DNA from 3 places in the Novosphingobium sp. GW835-FHT14H07 genome. Region 2 is predicted to be linked to each of the others. Evidence: predicted binding sites of a transcription regulator. Region 2 holds the regulator's gene; each other region holds the start of a gene.
The links. The regulator LexA, encoded in region 2, represses DNA repair genes until DNA is damaged. The targets are predictions, from matches to a motif close to GTTCCNCNCTTGTTCT.

Region 1 (8,134 bases), on a different contig from region 2:
GCCAAAGACCCAGCTCAATCCCGCCAAGCCCGAAAACATGGCGGCTCCGGCCGCACCTGCGGGCAACCGGCAGTCGCTGCCGTCATGGCCGGCGGTGGATCTTGGCGCCTACGCCTGCATCCAGTCGATGGGCGAGCTGCAGCAGTGGATTGCGCGGGCGTTCGAAGCGCGGGTGGTGGCGATCGATACGGAAACGAGCGCGCTTGACGCAATGCGCGCCAGCCTGGTCGGCGTGAGCCTTGCGCTCGGGCCGAACGATGCCTGCTACATTCCGCTCGGCCACGGCGGCGCAGACATGTTTGCGGAAAGGCCGGTGCAGATCGATCGCGCAGAGGCATTGGCCGCACTGAAGCCGCTCCTGGAAAGTGACGCGGTGTTGAAGGTCGGCCAGAACATCAAATACGACATCAACATCCTTGCGCGCCAGGGCGTCCATGTCGCGCCGATCGACGATACCATGGTGATGAGCTTCTGCCTTGATGCCGGACGCAGCGAGACCGGCCTTGCCGGCCACGGCATGGACGAACTGGCAGAGCGGCACCTGCTGCACACCACGATGAAGTTCAAGGACCTGTGCGGCACCGGCAAGAAGGCGATCTCGTTCGCCGAAGTGCCGCTGGCCGACGCCACGCGCTATGCCGCAGAGGACGCCGACGTCACGTGGCGCCTGCATCGCCTGTTCCAGCCGCGGCTGGTCGACGAGGCGGGCATGCGAATCTACCAGAAGGTCGATCGTCCGCTCGTGCCGGTCGTCGCGATGATGGAACGCAATGGCATCAAGGTGGACCGCGAGCGGTTGTCCAGCCTCTCCACCGAGTTTGCCGCGCAGATCGCGCGCCTCGAAAGCGTGATCTTCGAGAAGTGCGGACAGAGCTTCACCATCGGGAGCCCCAAGCAACTGGGCGAGATCCTGTTCGACAAGCTCGGCTACAAGGGTGGCAAGAAGGGCAAGACCGGGCAGTACTCCACCGACCAGTCGGTGCTCGAAGGTCTGGCCGGGCAAGGCGCGGAAGTGGCAACGCTCGTGCTGGAATGGCGCCAGCTGTCGAAGCTCAAGTCGACCTATACCGATGCGCTGCAGGCCGCGATCAACCCCGAGACCGGGCGCGTGCACACCAGCTACAGTCTCGTCGGTGCGCAGACCGGGCGTCTCTCGTCAAACGAACCCAACCTGCAGAACATCCCGATCCGAACCGAGATCGGCCGCCAGATCCGCGATGCCTTCGTTGCCGAGCCCGGCAATGTGCTGCTGGCCGCGGACTACAGCCAGATCGAACTGCGCCTTGCCGCGCACATGGCCGATGTGCCGGCGCTGAAGGAAGCCTTCGCTGCCGGAGAGGACATCCACGCGCGCACCGCAATGGAAATGTTCGGCACCGTCGATCGTGACACCCGAGGACGGGCCAAGACGATCAACTTCGCCATCCTCTACGGCATCAGCCGCTGGGGCCTGGGGGGGCGTCTGGGCGTTAGCGCGGACGAGGCGCAGGCCATGATCGACCGCTACTTCGAACGCTTCCCCGGCATCCAGCGCTACATCCACGAAACATTGGAGAGCGTGCGCGAGTGTGGCTATTCGCAGACGCTGTTCGGCCGCAAGACGTGGTTCCCGCGCATCGGCTCTAAGAACCAGGCCGAACGCCAGGGCAGCGAGCGTGCCGCAATCAACGCTCCGATCCAGGGCACCAGCGCCGACATCATCAAGCGCGCCATGGCCCGGATGATGCCGGCCCTTGCCCAAGCAGGCTTGCCCCGCGTGAAGATGCTGCTGCAGGTCCACGACGAACTCGTCTTCGAGCTGCCGGAAGGCGATGTGGAGGAAGCCAGGCCGGTGATCGAGCGGGTCATGGCGACGGCGGCCGAGCCTGCGGTGAAGCTCAGTGTGCCGCTTGGCGTGGAGATCGGAACCGGCCTGTCATGGGGCGCGGCGCACTGATCGTCAGTTGAGCGCTGCGTATTGCGCCAGATCGGCGGTGCCGAGCGTCAGGATCTGATCGTTCGGCACCGAGTTGGTCAGCGCGTAGAACGCCGAGGCCTTGTCCGGCCCAAGGCCCATTTCGCGGTAGTAGTCGAGGTACGCGCGGTTGACCGGGTCGGACGCACTGAAATCGTCCGGCTCGAGACCCTCATCGTCGATCCAGGAATGGACCACGAACTCGGCATCGGGCGCAGCGCTGCGGCTCGCTCCCGCAAGGAACAGCTCGACCGCGCCCGAGCGGACCGAGCCGTGTTCCGGCACGCGCGTGGCAATGCCGCGGGCGCGGATCATGCGGCCGAGGCGCAGATTCGCGTGATCGTCGACCGTGCCGGGGCAGTCCGGCATTTCGAGCATGCGAATGCCGGGGAAGGCGCGCAGCATCTTCTGGAAGTCGGCAGGCGAATAGCTGTCGGTTTCGGCGACGAGTGCGGCCCGGCTGCCGTCCAACACCTCGAACGGCCCGAAGCTGGCGACGCCCTTCACATCGGCGCGGGGCAGCCCGGCGATGCGTTCGGAGCCCGGCTCCTCGACTTCGACGACCGTCGTCTCGGTCCATGTGACGCCGTTCTCCACCCAGGTCCGTGTCGTTACCTCGCGCGTCGTCACCTCGCGCGCCAGCACCGGCTGGCAGGCGAGAATGGCGAAGATCGCGGAAAGAAGCGCGCGGCGGAGCATGGTCAGCCTTTTCCGCGCGCGCGGATTGCCGAATTGCCAAGGGACGCGGTTAAGATCGCCTCACCATGACCCGCGACTGGCTACGAATGCCTCGAAAATGGCCGCATCCCGCCACCGTACTGGCCGCACCGCTGCTAGGCTAAGTAGCATTGCGGATGGAGTGCAGTATCGATGGTCGCGCTGGTGTCGACGGTGGCCTATCTCGGGCTCGAGGCGCGCGCCGTCGAAGTGCAGTGCCAGGTGGCGCCCGGTTTGCCCGCGTTCCGGCTCGTCGGCCTGCCCGACAAGGCGGTGGGCGAAAGCCGGGAGCGGGTTTCCTCGGCGCTTTCCGCACTCGGTCTCGCATTGCCGCCCAAACGGATCACGGTGAATCTTTCGCCGGCTGATCTGCCCAAGGAAGGCTCGCACTACGATCTCCCGATCGCGCTCGCTTTGCTCGCCGCGATGGGGGTAGTCGATCTCGAACAGATCGCTGACTATGTGGCGGTGGGAGAGCTGGCATTGGATGGCCGCGTGCTGCCATCACCTGGCGTGCTGCTCGCCGCGCTTCATGCCAGCGGTGAAGAGAAGGGCCTGATCTGTCCTGCCGCGCAAGGGCCCGAGGCGCGCTGGGCCAGCGGGATCGACGTGATCGCCGCACCGGACCTCATCGGCCTGCTCAATCACCTGAAGGGGCAGCACCGCCTCCCCCAGCCTTCTCAGGGCGTGGCCGATCCACCGCGTCGCATGGCCGATCTCAAGCAGGTCAAGGGCCAGGAAACCGCCAAGCGGGCGCTGGAGATTGCGGCGGCTGGCGGGCATAACCTGCTGATGATCGGGCCGCCGGGCGCGGGCAAGTCGCTGATGGCCTCGTGCCTGCCCGGCATCCTGCCTGAGCTGACCCCGTCCGAGGCGCTCGAGGTGTCAATGGTGGCGTCGGTGGCCGGCACGCTCGAGGACGGTCGCATCAGCCGCGCCCGGCCGTTCCGGGCTCCCCACCATTCCGCTTCCATGGCCGCCTTGACCGGGGGCGGGCTGAAAGTGCGTCCCGGCGAAGTGAGCCTTGCGCACCTCGGCGTCCTGTTCCTCGACGAACTGCCCGAGTTTCAGCGCGCCGTGCTCGATTCCCTGCGCCAGCCGCTGGAGACGGGCGAGGTGACCGTGGCCCGCGCCAACGCGCACGTGACCTTCCCGGCGCGCGTGCAACTGATCGCGGCGATGAACCCGTGCCGCTGCGGCCATCTGGGCGATCCGGCGCTTGGGTGCAGCCGTGCCCCCCGCTGTGCCGGCGACTATCAGTCCAAGGTGTCAGGCCCGCTGCTTGATCGCATAGACCTCCATGTCGAGGTCGATCCGGTCTCCGCGGCGGATCTGGCGCTTCCGCCGCCTGCAGAAGGTTCCGACCAGGTGGCCGCGCGGGTGGCGCGGGCGAGGGCGCTGCAAGTTGCCCGGCTCGAGGGCACCAACGCCCGCAGCAACGCCGAGCTTAACGGCGATCTGCTGGACATCCACGCAACTCCGGACGAACCCGGGCGCAAGCTGCTCGCACAGGCTGCCGAAGCGATGCGCCTCTCCGCGCGCGGCTATACCCGCATGCTGCGCGTGGCGCGGACTATCGCCGATCTGGCCGGGGCGGACACAGTGGGTCGCATCCATGTGGCCGAAGCGCTCAGCTATCGCCGCATTGCGCCTCGGGCTTAGGCTTAAAGATTGCGCCCAAGGAAGATGAGCAGCATCGCTCCGATGACCGAGGCGAGGCAGCCTGCGCGGTTGACGCCTTCGCCGAACGTCCGGCCGCTGCGCCAACTGGCGAACAGGCCTGCGACAAGCGCGCCGCCTACCCCCAGCAGCACGGTCTTGAGCATGCCGATGTCGACGTCGCCGGGATAGAAGAACCGCGCCAGCACGCCGACCACCAGACCGGTGAAGACAATCGAGATCAGATTCAGCACACCTGCACTCCGTTCCTGTGGACACCACATATGGTGCCGGTTGACGCTCTCTTGTCCACAAGTTGGTGGCCAACCCGAAAAATATTTCGACCAGCGTCGTTTCGCCCTTGAAGTGCAGGAAAGTCCACGCGTCGCTGCACTGCACAATAGCTCTTCTGGCGACGAAGCGAATCGCACGTGCGACGAATCGAGTCTCCCTGCGGATGTTTACCCTCTTGTGTCTGAATCCGGTTGAGGCACTATGGGTTGTGGTCGGGCTTCAGGGGGACCTCTAAACCTAGTTTAGAGCGCTTGGGCGTGTTTTGCGCGCAATGGCAACGCATTGCCTGCGCGCAGGGCACACGGGGCCGTGATCGGGAATTCTGGAGCCGAGCGCCTGCGGAACAACATGTTCCACTTTCGTTCCGTCTCTTGTAGGATTGGGCCACTCGCCCGATTCGAGTGTCGATTGATCGCCCGGGCCTTGGCTGCGGGGTGCGAACGGGGGTTGAACGTGGATTTCAGAACTGGAGACGGCTCCGTGGTTGCGCAGGACGAACTGGCGCTTGCAGGCGCTCCGGCTGCGGCCGGTGAAGCAAAGGCGATGGATATGGACGCCAAGGACGCAGGCAGCGAAGCACTTGTCGCAGGCATGGCCGCCACCGTCGCAGCGGCTGCCGTTGCGGCCGCGCCGGTCAGCGATTCCAAGAAGGTCAATCCGCGCCGCTTTACCATCGTGACGGATGACAGCCGCGATGCGCGCCTGACCGATTTCGGCAAGGACACGCTGGACGACCGCTACCTGCTCCCCGGCGAGAAGTATCAGGACCTGTTCGCGCGCGTGGCCGATGCCTATGCCGACGATCAGGAGCACGCCCAGCGTCTCTACGACTACATCTCGAAGCTGTGGTTCATGCCAGCCACGCCGGTTCTGTCGAACGGCGGCACCGGGCGCGGCCTTCCGATCTCGTGCTACCTCAACTCGGTCGATGACAGCCTCGAAGGCATTGTCGCGACGTGGAACGAGAACGTCTGGCTCGCCTCGCGCGGCGGCGGCATCGGCACCTATTGGGGCAAGGTCCGCGGCATCGGCGAGAGCGTCGGCCTCAACGGCAAGACCAGCGGCATCATCCCCTTCGTGCGCGTGATGGATTCGCTGACGCTGGCGATCAGCCAGGGTTCGCTGCGGCGCGGTTCGGCGGCCTGCTATCTCGACGTTTCGCACCCGGAAATCGAGGAGTTCCTCGAGATCCGCAAACCTTCGGGTGACTTCAACCGCAAGGCGCTGAACCTCCATCATGGCGTGCTGCTGACCGACGAATTCATGGAAGCCGTGCGCGATGGCACGGAATTCCACCTGCGCAGCCCCAAGGACGGCTCGATCCGCAGCACGGTCGATGCGCGTTCGCTGTTCCAGAAGCTCGTTGAAACCCGCCTTGCCACGGGCGAGCCCTACATCGTGTTCAACGACACGGTGAACCGCATGATGCCCAAGCATCACCGCGACCTGGGGCTGAAGGTCTCGACCTCGAACCTCTGCTCGGAAATCACCCTGCCGACGGGCCGCGATCACCTCGGCAACGATCGTACCGCGGTATGCTGCCTGTCCTCGCTCAACCTTGAAACCTGGGACGAGTGGAACGGCGACAAGCGCTTCATCGAGGACGTGCTGCGCTTCCTCGACAACGTGCTGCAGGACTACATCGACCGCGCGCCCAGCGAGATGGCCCGTGCCAAGTACTCGGCCCTGCGCGAACGCTCGGTCGGCATGGGCGTGATGGGCTTCCACTCCTTCCTCCAGCTCAAGGGCATCGCCTTTGAATCTGCGATGGCCAAGGCGTGGAACCTCAAGATGTTCAAGCACGTCGCCGCCAAGGCGGACGAGGCTTCGATCCTGCTCGCGCAGGAACGCGGTGCATGTCCGGATGCTGCCGAAATGGGCGTGATGCAGCGCTTCTCCTGCAAGATGGCGATTGCGCCGACCGCGTCGATCTCGATCATCTGCGGCGGCACCTCTGCCTGCATCGAGCCGATCCCGGCCAACATCTACACGCACAAGACCCTGTCGGGCTCGTTCGTGGTCAAGAACCCCTATCTGCAGAAGCTGCTGGCCGAAAAGAGCAAGGATTCCACCAACGTGTGGAACTCGATCCTCGAACAGGGTGGCTCGGTCCAGCATCTCGATTTCCTCAGTCCTGAGGAAAAGGCGATCTACAAGACCAGCTTCGAGATCGACCAGCGCTGGCTGGTCGAATTCGCGGCAGACCGCACGCCCTACATCGACCAGGCCCAGTCGCTGAACCTCTACATCCCGGCCGATGTCGACAAGTGGGACCTCATGATGCTCCACTTCCAGGCGTGGGAGAAGGGCATCAAGAGCCTCTATTACCTCCGCTCCAAGTCGGTCCAGCGCGCAGGCTTCGCCGGCGGCGTCGAGGCAGACAACACCGCGCAGGCCCCCAAGATCGAACTGTCGGCCGGCCAGACCGACTACGAGGAATGCCTGGCCTGCCAGTGATGGCGTGAGGGAGCCTGCGGGCCATGTCCGTGACGACTGACGTTGTAGCGAAATGGCCCACACTGCTCATCGCTCTTCCATGGGTCATCGCCGGCTTGGCGATGACTCTTCGGCCTGCCGTGTTCGCGCAATGGCAGTCCGACTTTTGGCGGAAGCGATATGGCATCGTGGCGGGGCCAATCGGCTCGGGCACTAAACTGTTCTACCGATTGCAGGGCATTTTCGTCGCGACCGTCGGTTTGCTCGTTGTGGGCAATTCGGTGCTCGGGTGAAATACGAACTGCTAACATCCCCGTTACACCCCGCGACACTTTGCGGCTGGCGCATCTGTGCGACAATCCGCGACAAGACTTGTGCTTGCACGATCCCGGTCAGGCCCGCTAAGGCGGCTTTGTCTAATCTTGCGATCAATTCGCATTATCAAAGGGGTTCGTTTCATGCGCAAGTGGCACCGCTGGATCACGGTGTTCTTCGGGGTCTTCATGATCTGGATGGCCTTCACCGGCGTCGCCAGCCACGTGACGGCGCTCTGGCCAGCTGGGGAGCAGGCCGGACCTCCGCCCGTTCCGCAGGGTTTCGTCTGTCCCGAAACCATGATGTGCCGCCCCAAGGCGCCTCCGGGCGGGATGAAGTCGCTGGTCGGCTGGTTCCACCACCTGCATTCGGGCGAGGAATTCGGTCCTGTCGGCACCGCAATCTCGCTGATGACCGGTCTGGCGCTGCTGTTCTTCAGCATCTCGGGCCTGTGGATGTACTTCTCGATGTGGAAGAACCGCAAGGACCGCAGCCTCAAGCCCGGCTGGTTCTGGAAGTAAGCGAGTCTTCGCTGGTTGCGCCCCTGACGTCCGTCAGGGGCTTGCGGCACCGGCCCTCTCCCCCGCCCGGCCACCCATTCAGGGTACTCTCGTGGGTAGCGGGGCGGGGGAGCGGGCAGGTGCCGCTAGGAAAGCCCGGATGGGCTTTTCGCACCCCGCAAATAAAGAAAAACGCCCCGCCTTTCGGCGGAGCGCTCTCCGGTCGCGTGGCACGACCTGGTCCCGAAGGGGGCGGGAC
Region 2 (8,134 bases):
CGCCATGGGCAGGGGGCGCTGCGCGAACAGGAACACCGACGAGGTCGCCAGTTCGTTGAGATCGGCAGCGCGCACCTTCAGCACCGGCATCGCTCTGGTCAGCAGATCCATGCCCGCTTTGGCGTCGAAGCCAGGCTCCAGCACAGCCAGACGCGGGGCGACCAGCCCGGCAAGCCGGGCATCATCAGCCTCGCGAATGTAGTGGCCATTGAGGTTCAGCAGCTTCTTGAGATCAAAGCGCGATGCGCCCTTGTTGACGTTGGCGATATCGAACCATTCAACCGCCTGATCGCGGCTGATGATTTCCTCGTCACCATGGCCCCAGCCGAGGCGCAGCAGGTAGTTGAACACCGCTTCGGGCAGCAGCCCCATCTCGTCGCGATAGGCGTCGACGCCCAGCGCACCGTGACGCTTTGAAAGCTTGGCGCCATCAGCACCGTGGATCAGCGGGATGTGCGCGTAGATCGGATCGGGCCAACCACCTTCGATCTCGTTCATCGCACGGACGATCACCAGCTGACGGAACGCATTGTTGATGTGATCGTCGCCGCGGATCACATGGGTGACGCCCATGTCATGATCGTCGACTACGACAGCGAGCATGTATGTCGGCGTGCCGTCCGAACGCAGCACGATGAAGTCGTCAAGCTCGCTGTTCTGGACCGTGATAAAACCTTGAACGCGATCGGGAATCGTCGTTTCGCCTTCCCGCGGCGCCTTCATGCGCACCACGTAGGACTGGTCGGTCGGCCACTGATCAGGCGTCGCATCGCGCCACTCGCTATCGATGCGGAAGGGGCGGCGCTCGGCCTGGGCTTTCTCGCGACGAGCGGCGAGCTCTTCCTGTGTCAGGTAGCAGCGATAGGCGTGTCCGGCCTCCAGCATCTGGTGCGCAACCTGAGCGTGCCGTTCCGAGCGGGCGAACTGGAACACAGGCTCCTCGTCTCCGCCCAGACCCAGCCAGTTCAGCCCGTCGAAGATCGCTTCGATGGCCGCATCGGTCGAGCGAGCACGATCGGTATCCTCGATGCGCAGCAGGTACTTGCCGCCGTTGTGGCGAGCATAGAGCCAGTTGAACATCGCCGTACGCGCGCCGCCAATGTGCAGGAAGCCAGTGGGCGAAGGGGCGAAACGGGTGACGACCGGGGCATTGCCGGGCGATCCTGCAGAAACGGTGTCAGTGGCGCTTGCCATCGGCCGCGCTTTCCTTTGCTTTGAATGTCATGGCGTCTCCGGCTGCAGATCGGCCAGCGGCAGACTACCCCGCCGCCGAACCGGTCCCTGAACCGGGCGAACGCGCGCGGCATTGGGACATCCGCGCGCGATTGTCCAGCATGCTTGATGGTCGGATCGACGCTGCAGAACGCTTCCTGGATGCACACCCGTTCGAACGCGGGCTCTGGCTGGTGGTGGCCTTTGCCGCAGGCATCGTGCTGTGGGTAGCGCTTCCCTCCCGCTCCGACTGGATTGCCGCACTGTTGGCGCTTGGGGCCATCGCCATCCTTGCCCTGCTGGCGATCAATGCCGAGAAGCGGCCTCACCTGCGCCTCGCCGTGGCAGGACTGGCGATCATGGTGGCTGCCGGCGAGGTCACCATCTGGACGCGCTCCGCGCTGGTGGGGCAACCGGGCATAGCGAGACCGCAGGTTTCTGCTCTTGCCGGAGAAGTTCTTGAACGACGGGAGGAGCCGGCAAATGCGCGCGCGCGCCTCGTATTGCGGGTGATGCTGGATGGCCTGGCCGATCCTGTCCGCGTGCGGGTCAACCTGCCTTACGACAAGGATCCGGGCGACGTGGCTGAAGGTGCCCGGGTCGCCCTGCGCGCCCGGCTCATGCCACCGGCCGCTCCCATGCTTCCGGGCGCGTACGATTTTGCTCGCAGGGCCTGGTTCGATGGCCTTGCAGCGACGGGAACGGTGCTGGGCGATGTGCGAGTGGTCGGAAGATCAGATCGTGATACCACGCTTCGCAGCTTGCAGAAGTCGCTGGCCGAGCATGTCCGCTCACGGTTGACCGGATCGGCGGGGACAATTGCGGCCGCATTTGCCAGCGGGGATCGCGGGGCGATTGCTGCCAGCGATGAAGACGCCATGCGCGATGCGGGACTGACCCACCTCCTGTCGATCAGCGGCTTGCATGTCAGCGCGCTGGTGGGGGCCGTCTATTGGCTGGTTGCGCGCTTGCTCGCGCTCTTTCCCTGGGTTGCGCTCAGGATCCGCGTGCCTCTTGCAGCTGCGCTGGCAGGCGCCCTGGCAGGATTTGGCTATACCTTGCTGACCGGAGCGGAAGTGCCCACCATCCGGTCGTGCATCGGGGCATTGCTTGTACTTGGTGCGCTGGCCTTGGGACGCGATCCACTATCGATGCGAATGGTCGCAGTTGGCGGCTTTGTCGTCATGCTGTTCTGGCCCGATGCCGTCCTTGGCCCCAGCTTCCAGATGAGTTTCGCGGCCGTGATTGCGATCATCGCCTTTCACTCGGCGGGCCCGGTTCGCTCGTTCCTCACCGGTGAACACCATGGGCCCCTGGTCCGGGCTGGGCGAAGCTTCGTAATGTTGCTGGCTACCGGCATGGTCATTGAACTCGCACTGATGCCAATCGGCCTGTTCCATTTTCATCGCGCTGGCGTTTATGGCTCGCTGGCAAACGTCATTGCCATTCCGCTGACCACTTTCGTGACCATGCCGCTGATCGGCTTGGCCCTGGTGTTTGATCTCGCAGGCCTTGGCGCACCGGTTTGGTGGCTGGTTGGCAAGTCCCTCGATCTGCTGCTGGCGCTGGCACACTTCGTGGCATCACAACCCGGCTCAGTAACTGCAATGCCGCCCTTCGAAACATGGAGCTACGCGCTGTTCCTCGTCGGCATGTTGTGGCTGGCACTCTGGGTGGGCAAGGTGCGCCTTCTTGGCACCATACCCGCCGGTCTTGCCATCACCGCCATGGTCCTGACGCCGCGGCCCGATGTGCTTGTCACCGGTGATGGCCATCACGTCGGCATAGCCGGCGAAGGATCGGACCTGATCGTCCTGCGCATGGGAAGGGGCGATTACATGCGGGACAACTTGCTCGAACTTGCCGGAATGGAAGGCAGCCTTCGTCGCCTCGATGAATGGCCGGGTGCTCGCTGCAATGAAGACTTCTGCGCTGCAACGGTGCTCAGAAACGAACGGCGTTTTACGCTCCTGATGGCCCGCAGCCGAAACTACATTGACGACATGGCGCTTGTGGCGGCCTGCGAGCGGGCCGACATCGTCATCGCCGATCGACGCCTTCCGGCATCGTGCCGCCCGCGCATGCTGAAGGCAGACCGATCCTATCTCGCCAATACGGGAGGCATATCCATCGATCTTGCCTCTGGCCGGATTCGCACCGTAGCGGAAACGCAGGGCCAGCATGGTTGGTATCGCTGGCCAGTACCGCGCCCGACGCCCAGCCTGACGCAACTCAACGACGTCGGAGTTGGAGCGACGGATGCGCCTGATGCAACCGTGCCGGTAACGGCGCCAGTGGCTTCCAAGCGATGAATGCGACCCAGGGCGGTCCATGCCCTTGTCCGGCGGGCGATAATCTCGAAGCAGCGCTCCTTTCCGCCAGACTTGCCGGGCGAACCTGACGTTCGCCCGGCTCAATTCATCAGGGGAGGACCCAGCGCACCGAACCGACGTAGCTCCCCGCAGTCGGCATGCCGTCGCTGCCAAGTGCAGGAGTGAACCGCGCCCGCGCGCTGACTTTCGTGCATGTCGCTGCATCAAGGTCAGGAGACCCGCTCGATCCGGTAATCTCGCATCCCGTGACGCGGCCATCCACGCCTATCGAGAGCCGAAAGCGGGTTAGCCCTTCTCTTTCCTCTCTGATTGCGGCCGAGGGATAGTCGCGGTCCGAGATCCATGAGCCCGGCGATCCCTTCGGTGATGCTGTGCGCACGGCAAAGCTCGGCGAGGGAGAGGGGTGGGGCTCGGGCAGGACGTTCGGGATAGGGTCGACTGGTGTGATCGGGGTGACCTCGATTTCCCGGACTGTGCTTGAAGGATCCACCGGCGTAATCGCGATGTCGGGGCGGGGGGCCACCAGCGAGCGGCTGTCAGGCTGTGGGGAAGGTTTCACGTCCGGCGGCGGCACGACAGGCGTTACCTTCACCTCCTCGTCCTCCCACTGCTTGGCAGGAAGTCGGTCCGTCAGGATCGTGACCATGCTGTTGGCGAACCCTGAAGCGATCGCCCAGATCGCCACTCCATGAAGCAGCCCGACCGCGATGAAGGTCTGTGTCTGCCTGCGTCTCGTATTCTCGATTGCATAAGCCATTGGCAACACCTCTTCCGTTGCCGACGCCCCATGTTCTGGCGGGCCGTCCCGGAAAGGGGAGCCCCACGGCGGGGCATTCGGTAACAGCGGATACTATACCTCACACTGGACCACATCCAGAAAAATCTCAACCAAATCGATTGATATTTACCATAACATGCTGATGCAAAAAAAGCCGCCGCGCATTTCCTGCGCAGCGGCCTTTGTCATCAGGCACGCCCGATGGTCGGGCGCTATGTTGCAACAAACGTCAGTGGTAGCGCCGCAACAAGCCTGCAAGCTTGCCCTGCACGGTCACCTCGTCGGGGCGATAGAACTGAGGATCATAGGCAGCGTTGGCGGGATCCAGCCGAACCATGCCCTTTTCGTGATGGAGATACTTGAGCGTGGCCTCTTCCCCGCGCACAAGTGCAACCACGATCTCGCCATCGCGCGCCATATCTGTCTTGCGGACAAGCGCGTAATCGCCATCGAAGATCCCGGCTTCAACCATCGAGTCACCGGACACTTCGAGTGCGTAATGCTCTCCTGCGCCCAGTAGCGCGGCAGGAACTGGCAGGGTCGCCGTCGTCTCAAGCGCTTCGATTGGCACACCGGCTGCAATCTTGCCGTGCAGCGGCAGCTCGATCACGTCGTTTGCCGCCACAGGCACGGGAGGCGCTTTTGGTGCAGGACGAAGCGCCGTGACGCTTCCGCCCGTTGCTCCACCATCTGCATTGGCAATCTGCCGAACGGCGCTCTGCTTGCCCACCGCGCTGTCAGGCTGGCGGAGGACTTCGAGTGCCCGTGCGCGGTTGGGGAGGCGGCGGATGAAGCCACGCTCTTCAAGCGCCGAGATCAGCCGATGGACGCCCGACTTGGACTTCAGATCGAGCGCTTCCTTCATCTCCTCGAACGAGGGGGAGATGCCCGACTCTTCAAGCCGGACCTGAATGAAGGTGAGCAGTTCGTGCTGCTTGCGCGTCAACATCGGCGGCCACTCCGCAATGCGCGGCTTCGAGGCGAAGCCGCTGGTCTTTCATGGACCGGGAGCGAATGTTCCATCCCGGCGAACGAATGCGGAACGGATAAGCAACCTGTTGCGACTCGTCAAGCAATTCCGCCATTTTCGAGGAGGTAGATAGGAACATCCGTTCCGGCCGGTTTGGCCTCGGCCCCTGCTTCCCGCACGGCCAACGCGTTGGCCCTTGAAAGTGGAGAGAGCGCTCCGGAATCCTGGAGCGGGTCGAGCCTTACCGACGCTCCGTCCCATATCGCGCGCAGGAACTCCATTCGGCTCCCGCCCTGCGCCAGTGGCTCTGCAAGCCGGGCTGGGATGGCTTTTGGCAAAGGCGCACTCGCGCCGAGCATCGCTCTCAACAGGGGGAGCATGAACAGGTAGGCCGTAACGAAGGCCGAGGCTGGATTGCCGGGCAGGCCGAGAATGATCTGGGATCCACGCGTTGCCACCAGCAGCGGCTTGCCCGGCTTGATGCCGATGCGCCAGAAGTCGATCGAGGCGCCAACGGCCTCGAGCGCCGGGCGAACGAGATCGTGATCCCCGACTGACGCCCCGCCGCTTGTGACGATGATGTCCGAGCTGTTTGCCGCGTCCAGCGCGCGGACCAATTCTGCGAGTTCGTCCGCCACAGGACCGGCATGGCGGATATCGACCGGCAGGGAGGCGGCCATCGCACAGAGCATCGGCCCGTTGCTGGCGGGAAGCTGGTGCAGGTCGGGCAGGTGGCCGGGAGGAACCAGTTCGTCGCCGCTGTCGATGACGGTCAGGCTGACACGCCGGCGCACGGGGAGATGGCTGTGGCCACCGGCGATGGCGAGCGCGATTTGCGCAGGGCTAATGCGGCTACCCGCAGAGATCAGCGTTTCGCGAGAGCTGAAATCCATGCCTGCGGGTCGAACGTGGCGCGAAGCGGGCTGCGGTGGCTCGCCGGTCAAGCTCAGCTCGTTGCCGTTGCGCGCGCTGTCCTCCTGAAGCAGCACCATGTCCGCGCCTTTGGGCAGTATGGCGCCAGTGCTGATGCGGGTGGCTTCACCGGGGCCGACCTCGCCGCCGAAGGGGTGGCCGGCCGCGCTTTCACCGATCACGCGCCACGGGCCCGGAAGATCGGCACTGCGCATGGCATAGCCGTCCATCGCCGAAAGGGCTGCCGCTGGCTGCGTGCGCCGGGCAAGGAGGTCCTCGGCTAGGTAATGGCCAAGGCATTCGGCAACCGAGCGATGCTCGACGGGCAGCGAAGGCGCGAGCGCGAGCAACCGGCTCTGCGCTTCGGCAAGGGGTAGGGGCGGCGCTTTCATTCCGGAGCGCGCCAGGTTCCGGACTTGCCGCCCCGCTTCTCGATCAGACGGACACTTTCGATCACCATGCCTTTGTCGAGAGCCTTGGCCATGTCGTAGATCGTCAGCAGGGCGAGGCTCACCGCCGTCAACGCTTCCATCTCTACGCCCGTGCGACCGGTCAACGAAGCGGAGGCGGTGCATTCGATGCCGTCGGCGACGAAGGCGAAATCGATGTTGACCGCATCGAGCGCCAGTGGATGGCAGAGCGGGATGAGGTCGCCTGTCCTTTTCGCCGCCATGATCCCGGCAATCCGCGCTGGGCCAAGCACATCGCCTTTCGGAGCATTGCCGGACCTGATCGCCTCGAGCGTGGCGTCAGACATGCGGATCATACCACGCGCAATCGCGACGCGGTGCGTCTCGGTCTTGCCGCCGACGTCGACCATGCGAGCGGTGCCGGTCGAATCGAGATGGGTGAGGTCGTTCATCGTTGTCCCTGGAATGCTGAATGGGGGTTTACGGGGTTTACACTGTCCAGAGAGAACTGCGGAACGGGAGTTGGAACGCAGTTTTGGCGCGGATTTCCGGGGCTTTCAAGGTGCTTCGCTGACAGTCGGCACCATGGCAAAAACCTGCCCTGTAGGAAAGCGTTTCCAATCCGAAGTGACTACATATTGGAATTTCGTAAGCCTTCTGCCGCAATAAGCACATTGATGAATACTGTGCAGAACAAGAAGCGTGTTGCCATCATGATTGATGGCGAGAACGTGCCCGCAAGCACGATGTCAAAGATTGAAGCGATCGCAACGTCGTTGGGGGACGTGCAGTTGCGCCGTGTCTATGGAAACTTTGCAAACGGGGCGAATGGCGAATGGATAGACCATTCCAAAGACCATCCGCTCGATGTGAGACAGGTTACACCTTCAAAGAACAAGAAGAACACCACCGACATCGCCTTGGCTGTCGAGACAGTCGAAATCGTCCTGCGCAAGGGGTTTGATTGCGTCTGCATTGCATCGAATGACCGTGACTTTCAGCCACTTGTCGAATTTCTGCGCAGGGAGGGCGCCGAAGTGCATGGTTTCGGCGGTGATGCCGCTGACCTGAAACTCCGAAACAGTTGCTCGAAATACCATATCGTTCTGAACACGAGGAAGGCTGCCGCAACATCCTCTGAGAAAGTCGAGAAACCAACGGCAGCTGCGACCAAAGCCAAGCCCCCGCAAGAGCCGTCCAAATCGGAAGCCGCCAACTGGGCCAAAGTCAGGGAAGCTTTGAACGAGTTGGCCAACGAGCGGGAATGGGTGGCATTGCCGGAGCTCGCTACCGTCCTGAGCAAGGCGAAGCTCCAACCCGCCTCGTTCGGATCAAGGAGCTGGCTGCAAGTGTTCAAGAAGGACGGCCGCTTCGCCGTTGAAAAGATTGCGGGTTCCACCCAATCGCAGGTGCGGTTGGTGGCCTGACGTCACTTGCCGCCCTGCCAGCGCTCGCTATTGTCCCAAGTGTCAATAACGGGAGCGGTGGATGCGGAAGCGGTGGGTTTTGTTAGGAGCGG
Region 3 (8,134 bases), on a different contig from region 2:
TACCTTAACGACGGGTGGTGGTTCGATCACCTTCGGGCCGGGCGATCTTGATAGCGCCAGTTCGAACGCCGTCGCCACCGTCTACACGAGGAAGTCAGGTTCGACGACCGACGTTCTGACGCTTACCAAGGCGGGCACATCCGGCCTTGCTACCTACAAGTATGTCGGAAGCGCCTTCTGGGAACACACGCAGCTATCGAGTTCATCGGGAACAGGCAGCGTGGATGCGTTTGTTTATGGCATCCCCACTTCGGCCAGTGCTGTACCGCGTAGCGGCACTGGCGCCTACGAGATTGCCTTGATCGGAGTGGAATCCATTCCGGCGGGCAGTGCTGCGATGGCAGGCAGCGGCGGTGCGGTGGTCGAATTCGATACCGGCAAGATTCGCATTTCCGGCATGATGAAAGGCGTCTATTTCTCAGGCTCCGACATCCAGTTCGATGCAACTGCTGCACTGGCGGCAACGTCCAACAACTTCGCCGGAACCATCAAATGGTCGGACGCGGCGAACTTCTCGGGCGCGCTCAACGGCGAATTCTTTGGCCCTGCTGCTGAGGAATTGGGCGCCGTTTTCAATGCTACTGCACCGGACGGTCGGGTCGCCGTAGGCACGATCACCGGACGAAAGGGTGCTGTCGGCAACACGCAGTTCACAGAGGGAAGGCTGGCCAACACGCAGAGTTTCAGCACAAGCGCGCGCAGACTGGACTTCAAGTCTCAGGATAAATCGTTCAATTCAAATACGCTAGGCGATTTCACCAACCAATCACTAAGGCGTGAACCGCTGCAACTCACTTTTGATGCCGTGACTAAGAAGTATACGGTTACGACACCTGACACGTCCTATACTCCTTACGAACATGATGGCGGAAGCACTTATCAGGACGATGCTACCGGGCTGCTCCTTCCGACTACACAAACTTACTCCGCCGTAGGCTTCTTCAGACAGCGCACTGGAGGAACATCGCTCGATCCGCAGCTTTCGTATCAGATCGATTACTTCATTTACGGCATGCCGACAGCGAGCAGCGCGGTGCCGCGGAGCGGGTCAGCTGACTACAAGGTCCATATCGACGGACTGGCAATCGACAACGATTTTACTGACGCATTGAACGTTGTCGGTAATGGCGTGCTTTCCGCCGATTTCGCTACTGGCCGTCTCGATCTGGCCACATCAGTTGGCTTGGGCGAAATCGACTACATCTCTGGCCACAACCCTCAAAGCACCACCGGGGTTTTTAGGGCCTCGGGCACAATCTCCAGCACGGCAAACACCTTCTCGGGCAATCTGACGCTCGACGGGATCGGCAACTACTCCGGCACATTTGATGGCAGCTTCTTTGGTCCAACGGCTCAGGAAGTCGCAGCAACCTGGTCGGCCGCCGATGGCGCCGACAAGGCCATTGGGACGATCATCGGTGCGAAGGATGCCAGTCTGACTGCGGCCCGAACGCCGCTGGGCGATTACACCACGCAAACGACATTCAGTGCGATCACGCTGCGCGATCATGGCGTATCCGATCCGGCGACCGTCACCTATAATCCCGCAACGGGCGCCTATCTTTTGCGTTTCACGCCCGAATACTCGAACATCACGTACGCCACCAAGTTTGAGCAGACAGACATCGACCCGGCGAAAAGTGACGCCAGCCGTACATGGTACGATCGTGGCGTCACCGCGAAGGGCTACGTCTTCAAGCCGGGCGACCAGAACCCCGTTCTGAAGCTGACTTACGCGACCTTTGCCGATTTGCAGGTGCGTGCGACGTCCTCCAATCCTCCAGACGCAATAAATGCCCAGTACTTCGTCATTTACGGCAATCGGACGCCTTATGCCCTACTACCGCGCTTCGGCTCTGCTACGTACGATGGGATTATCCGTGGACGAGGGCGCGCCAACGCGATCTCGTATGAAGGTACGTTCTCGGGCACAGCCACCGCGACGGCAAATTTCGCAGACATGAAGCTAGGCGCGACGGTTAACATCGTCGCCGACGATAGCACTGCATCGCCCGTGGGTACGTTCTCCTACACCGCGAACATCATCACGACGGACGGAACGACCTCGCTATTTCGTGGCTTTGCCACCACGCAAAATGGTGCTTCCCGTGGTCAGATCGAAGGCGGGTTCTTTGGTCCGAACGCGAACGAGATCGGTGCGGCGTGGTTTGTACAGCGGAATGGTCTTACCACCGGGCTCGACATCGGCGGCATACTGATCGGCAAGAAGAACTGACGGCTTCCGCCGCTCAACGCCCGCAGTATTCGTAGCGCCCGGCTTGGCACGCCGCCACCGCGCGGCGCCATTCGGCCATGCGCTGCTCGTAATCGTCCTGGGCCTGGGCATAGCCGCGGTCGGCATCGCGGCCTCCACGGCCACTGCGGGCGTTGTGCTGGCGCCACGCCGCCCAGTCTTTCGCATAGCGGGCATCGCGCTCGCGCACGCGGGCTAGTTCCTGCTGGTTGAGCTTGCGGATGATCGCCCGGTCGCGTTCGCGCGCGGCCTGCGTGCGCATCTGCGGGTCATGGGGATCGTCGGCCAGCGCCACGCCCGGCAGAGCCACAACCCCAAGCGCCAGCGCGCTGCACATCATCCGCACGTTCATTCCCGAGACCCTCATGTTATCGCTGCTTCATCCCGCGGCCGCGGCACCCGCGCAATCCACCTTGCGCCGAACCGTTGGCACCCGGTCGCAGCCACCGTCCCTTTCGTCGCGACCGGGGATGGGGAAGCGAAACCGTGCCCCCGAAAGCCCATATTGCACTGCAATGGTCCGCTCCCCACATGGCGCTTGCAACCGGGCCGGCACTCGCGTCCGAATCCCTTGCGAAACCCGAACAAATATGGAACACCGCCGCGCATGTCTCTCACTACCATTTCCGTCCGCGGCGCCCGTGAACACAATCTCAAGGGGATCGACGTCGATCTCCCCCGCGATAGCCTGATCGTCATCACCGGCCTCTCGGGCTCGGGCAAGTCGAGCCTCGCGTTCGACACGATCTATGCCGAGGGCCAGCGCCGCTACGTGGAATCGCTCAGCGCCTATGCGCGCCAGTTCCTCGAGATGATGCAGAAGCCCGATGTCGAGCATATCGACGGCCTCTCCCCTGCCATCTCCATCGAGCAGAAGACCACCAGCCGTAACCCGCGCTCGACCGTCGCCACCGTCACCGAGGTCTACGACTACATGCGCCTGCTCTGGGCGCGCATCGGCGTGCCCTACAGCCCCGCCACCGGCGAGCCGATCAGCGCGCAGACCGTCAGCCAGATGGTCGACCGCGTCATGGCCCTGCCCGAAGGCACCCGCGCCTACCTGCTCGCCCCGGTCGTGCGCGGCCGCAAGGGCGAATACCGCCGCGAGCTCGCCGAATGGCAGAAGGCCGGCTACACCCGCGTCCGCATCAACGGCGAGATTATGCCGATCGAGGACGCGCCTGCGCTCGACAAGAAGCTCAAGCACGACATCGAGGTGGTGGTTGACCGTATTGCCGTCCGCGACGGCATCCAGACCCGCCTGGCCGACAGCTTCGAACAGGCCCTCAAGCTGGCCGACGGCCTTGCCTACGTCGATCTCGCCGATGGCGTCGTCCCCGGCCGCGAGGAAGAATCGGACGCCAATGGCAAGAAGGGCGCCCAGAAGACGGGAATGAAGAAGACCGGCCTTGCCGCCAACCGCATCGTCTTCTCCGAAAAGTTCGCCTGCCCCGTCAGCGGCTTCACCATCGAGTCCATCGAACCGCGCCTGTTCTCGTTCAACGCCCCCCAGGGCGCATGCCCCGCCTGCGACGGCCTCGGCGAAAAGCTGCTGTTCGATCCGCAACTCGTCGTCCCGAACGAGAACCTTTCCTTGAAGCAGGGCGCCGTCGTCCCCTGGGCCAAGAGCAACCCGCCGTCGCCCTATTACATGCAGGTTCTCGCCAGCCTCGCCGCGCATTTCGGCTTCAGCCTCGATACGCCGTGGGACGCGCTCAGCCCCGAGGTCAAGATCGTCATCCTCTATGGCACCGCCGGCAAGGCGGTGCCGCTGACCTTCATCGACGGCAAGAAGAGCTACACCGTCAACAAGGCCTTCGAAGGCGTGATCGGCAACCTCAACCGCCGCATGCTGCAAACCGAAAGCGCCTGGATGCGCGAGGAACTGGGCAAGTTCCAGACCGCGCAACCGTGCGAGACCTGCGAAGGCAAGCGCCTCAAGCCCGAGGCGCTGTCGGTCAAGGTCGCCGGGCGCGATATCTCCTCGGTCACCCGCCTTTCCGTCGCCGCCGCGGTCGAATGGTACGCCAATCTCGATAGCCAGCTCACCAGCCAGCAGAGCCAGATCGCCAGGGCCATCCTCAAGGAAATCAACGAGCGCCTCGGCTTCCTCAACAACGTCGGCCTCGATTACCTCAACCTTGATCGCACCTCGGGAACCCTCTCGGGCGGCGAGAGCCAGCGCATCCGCCTCGCCAGCCAGATCGGCTCCGGCCTCTCGGGCGTGCTCTACGTGCTCGACGAACCCTCCATCGGCCTCCACCAGCGCGACAACGACCGCCTCCTCGAAACCCTCAAGCGCCTGCGCGATCTCGGCAACACCGTGATCGTGGTCGAGCATGACGAGGACGCCATCCGCACCGCCGATCACGTCGTCGATCTCGGCCCCGGCGCGGGCGTCCACGGCGGCGAGATCGTCGCGCAGGGCACGCTCGACGATATCCTCAACAACCCCAACAGCCTCACCGGCCAGTACCTCACCGGCGCGCGGAAGATCGAAGTCCCCAAGACGCGCCGCAAGGGCAACGGCCTGTTCATCGGCGTGGAGGGCGCACGCGCCAACAACCTCCAGAACGTCAGCGCCAAGATCCCCTTGGGCACCTTCACCTGCGTCACCGGCGTATCCGGCTCGGGCAAGTCGAGCTTCACCATCGACACGCTCCACGCCGTCGCCGCCCGCACGCTCAATGGCGCGCGCGTGATCGCCGGCGCGCACGATCGCGTCACCGGGCTCGAACACTGCGACAAGGTGATCGAGATCGACCAGTCGCCCATCGGCCGCACCCCGCGCTCCAACCCCGCCACCTACACCGGCGCCTTCACCCTGATCCGTGACTGGTTCGCCGGCCTCCCCGAAAGCGCCGCGCGCGGCTACAAGGCCGGCCGCTTCAGCTTCAACGTCAAGGGTGGCCGCTGCGAGAAGTGCCAGGGCGATGGCCTGATCAAGATCGAGATGCACTTCCTCCCCGACGTCTACGTCACGTGCGAGGAGTGCGACGGCAAGCGCTACAACCGCGAAACGCTCGAGGTGAAGTTCAAGGGCCTCTCCATCGCTGACGTGCTCGACATGACGATCGAGGACGCCGAGGAGTTCTTCAAGGCCGTGCCCCCGATCCGGGACCGGATGCACATGCTCAATGAGGTGGGCCTGGGCTACGTCAAGGTCGGCCAGCAGGCGACGACGCTATCGGGCGGCGAAGCCCAGCGCGTCAAGCTCGCCAAGGAACTCGCCCGCCGCAGCACGGGGCAGACGCTCTACATCTTGGACGAGCCCACCACCGGCCTCCATTTCGAAGACGTGCGCAAGCTCCTCGAAGTCCTCCACCGCCTCGTCGAACAGGGCAACTCGGTCGTCGTGATCGAACACAACCTCGACGTGATCAAGACCGCCGACTGGATCATCGACCTCGGCCCCGAAGGCGGCGTCCGCGGCGGCGAGATCGTCGCCGAAGGCACGCCCGAACAGGTGGCGAAGAACCCCCGCAGCTTCACCGGCCAATACATGGCCCCCCTCCTGAAGCGCTGACCCCAAAAGCCCTCTCCCCTTGAGGGGAGAGGGTTGGGAGAGGGGGGCCGCAAAGCGTCTGACGGAGGGGCAATGATTCCCCCCACCCGCTCATCCTGAGCCTGTCGAATGAGGGAGGGGGACCATCCGCAGGATGGTGGAGGGGCACCATCGCAACACCACCACGTCGAAACACAAACCCCGTCACCCTGAACGCGGCTCAGGGTCCATCCTTGCCCACAAGCGGAGGCATAATCGGCAAAATGGATCCTGAACCAAGTTCAGGATGACGCAGCAAGCGGTAAACATGCAACCGCCAAAGCCCCGTTCATCCTGAGTCGGTCGATGGATGCTTGCACAACGCCGCTACTTGCGGACGCTGGGCCTCGGCGTTGTCAAAGTCGACGGCCAATTGAGAATTGATGCAGGTGTCACCGTAATCCTAATCACAGATCGTAGACGCGATCAACGGCTGGGGAATTAGACATATTGTATTTTTCGTCCAAATACTTACGGAATTCCTCTTGCAAGATGAGGATTCTTTGTTGGTGGCTTGTACCATCGTTAGTGCTCCTATTAAGGGTATCAAAGCGAGAATAAATCGCGTTTACCCCTCTACCCTCCCCATATTTTCTTTCAATATCACGATTCTCCTTGCGGAAATTCTCAAACCTAAGCAGAAATTGCCGTATATCATCATGATAAACTGGATTTATCATCTTCGTGAGCCAGTAATATACCGGAAATACCCCTGATGATGAAAGTAAGGGGTCGTTAGGAATAAAAATGTCTAACATTTCTTCAAAAACGTCGATTACTCTTCGCGCGGCAAGTTCAAGTCTTGTTTTATCTATATCTTTATCTGAGGCAAATTCATCAAGGTCGACTTTCTTTGTGCTAACAAGCCCGTTCCTGTATTCGAAAAGGAGAACTTTGGCTGCTGCGTTGTGATCTCCCGCTCGCTTGGTGCTAAAGCGAATTGATTCTTTAAACACACTGTGCTCTGCTAGCTTACGGATTACGTCAGTCACTGGGCCTACGATCGCGTTTCGCACTTCTGCGCCGGTGAGCGATTTGCTTCGATTCAGCCTAACGAAAAGGTCATTCACCAGTCCTTCATCGTTTGTGAAGACGCTCATAATAGTCAAATTGGCATTTTCAAATTCTTCAGAAACAGCAGGATACTTACGCTGGAGATCGCGGAGGCTTAGTCCGCTCAACTCTAGAGAGGGATCTTCGCGCCACTTGAAGCTTTTTCCAAGAACGACTTTGTTATCGAAAAAATCAAATATTGCTTCTAAGCGCTGCTTCCCGTCGATAATGGCGTACGGAAGCTTCTTTTCGTTTAGTTCAGATTCACCAAACTGAAAGTCGGCAAGATATAGCTTAGGTATGTCGAAGCCATTAATTATAGAGTCTATCAAGAAGGCTTTGTCGCTGTCGCTCCAAAGTCGACCTTTGCGCTGATATGGCGGATTAAAGTCAATCTTTTCCCGCCGCGAATTCCACCACTTTAGTGTACGCGCTTGATGTTGTTCAATTTTCAAGAATGTTTTCATGAGAATGCAAACCTTCGACGAATTTCTTTAGCTAATCCAAAAAGATCAGGAAAAACTACTGACTCGGTAAAGCCTTTTTGGAAAAGAGAGCGCAGTATTCCGTCGATATGCTCTTTCTTTAACAGAATCTTTTCTAAGGTATCAGGCGGAAATGCATCATCCATATATACCTGTTCCATAGGGAGGAGTCCCTTGCCAAACAAAGCAAAAACGCCTCTCTGCGCTACGATCCTGGGTGAATTATGATTTCCAAAGATCATCACGGGCTTGGTCGCCCGCTGATCTAAGTTCACATTTGGAGCGTAAGCCTTGATTTCCTCGCAGGCTTCATCGAGAATGCCGCCATTGAACGATATATGTGCTAGCGCTGCGCGGTTCCACGATATGGGATCGCATAGCCAAATTGCAGCGTCCTTTATGGGCTTGTTTTTTCCGTTTCGCATCACTTCAGATATAGCAAAGTAGAGTGCGACAAACGGACTTTCAGACCAATCAAGAAGGCGTGTTGGTATTCCGTAATGCTGCATAAAGAATAGAGATCGCCAAGGATTGGACAGGTCCTTATCTGCGAATGGTGGTGATCGTTGTGAAAAAGTTGCGCCGATATCTCTTTCTATGTCTATGATGCTTTTTTCATCTTTGGCTCGTGCCGACCGTGCGATTGAGGGTGACAATGTGTAATTGCAGTTGCTGATGCCACGATACCAAACGACGTCACGCTTCGACTGATAGCCTTCTATTATATCTAGAATTCCTGACAGAGATTCTGGCTCATGGGTTGCGAATTTTAGCAAGTCGGTGCCCCTAGTTTTAGCC

Region 1: a site for LexA is predicted at 4,975-4,990, ahead of AC1Q5P_RS06660 (ribonucleoside-diphosphate reductase subunit alpha). Genes of this name have one in related genera too.
Region 3: a site for LexA is predicted at 2,836-2,851, ahead of uvrA (excinuclease ABC subunit UvrA). Genes of this name have one in related genera too.

What each region holds. Positions count from the first base shown of each region.
Region 1 covers NZ_JBXAFX010000005.1:74,312-82,445, reverse strand. Annotated here, with positions in the region: gene polA (DNA polymerase I) at 1-1,936, shown strand, start outside; gene AC1Q5P_RS06675 (hypothetical protein) at 1,940-2,653, opposite strand; gene AC1Q5P_RS06670 (YifB family Mg chelatase-like AAA ATPase) at 2,825-4,333, shown strand; gene AC1Q5P_RS06665 (GlsB/YeaQ/YmgE family stress response membrane protein) at 4,336-4,584, opposite strand; gene AC1Q5P_RS06660 (ribonucleoside-diphosphate reductase subunit alpha) at 5,078-7,081, shown strand; gene AC1Q5P_RS06655 (hypothetical protein) at 7,105-7,353, shown strand; gene AC1Q5P_RS06650 (PepSY domain-containing protein) at 7,411-7,896, shown strand.
Region 2 covers NZ_JBXAFX010000001.1:115,672-123,805, forward strand. Annotated here, with positions in the region: gene gltX (glutamate--tRNA ligase) at 1-1,194, opposite strand, end outside; gene AC1Q5P_RS00575 (ComEC/Rec2 family competence protein) at 1,224-3,524, shown strand; gene AC1Q5P_RS00580 (energy transducer TonB) at 3,634-4,302, opposite strand; gene lexA (transcriptional repressor LexA) at 4,553-5,272, opposite strand; gene AC1Q5P_RS00590 (molybdopterin molybdotransferase MoeA) at 5,392-6,597, opposite strand; gene moaC (cyclic pyranopterin monophosphate synthase MoaC) at 6,594-7,067, opposite strand; gene AC1Q5P_RS00600 (NYN domain-containing protein) at 7,293-8,042, shown strand; gene AC1Q5P_RS00605 (serine hydrolase domain-containing protein) at 8,104-8,134, shown strand, end outside.
Region 3 covers NZ_JBXAFX010000002.1:157,577-165,710, forward strand. Annotated here, with positions in the region: gene AC1Q5P_RS02775 (transferrin-binding protein-like solute binding protein) at 1-2,236, shown strand, start outside; gene AC1Q5P_RS02780 (hypothetical protein) at 2,250-2,621, opposite strand; gene uvrA (excinuclease ABC subunit UvrA) at 2,862-5,780, shown strand; gene AC1Q5P_RS02790 (DUF262 domain-containing protein) at 6,206-7,318, opposite strand; gene AC1Q5P_RS02795 (FRG domain-containing protein) at 7,315-8,112, opposite strand.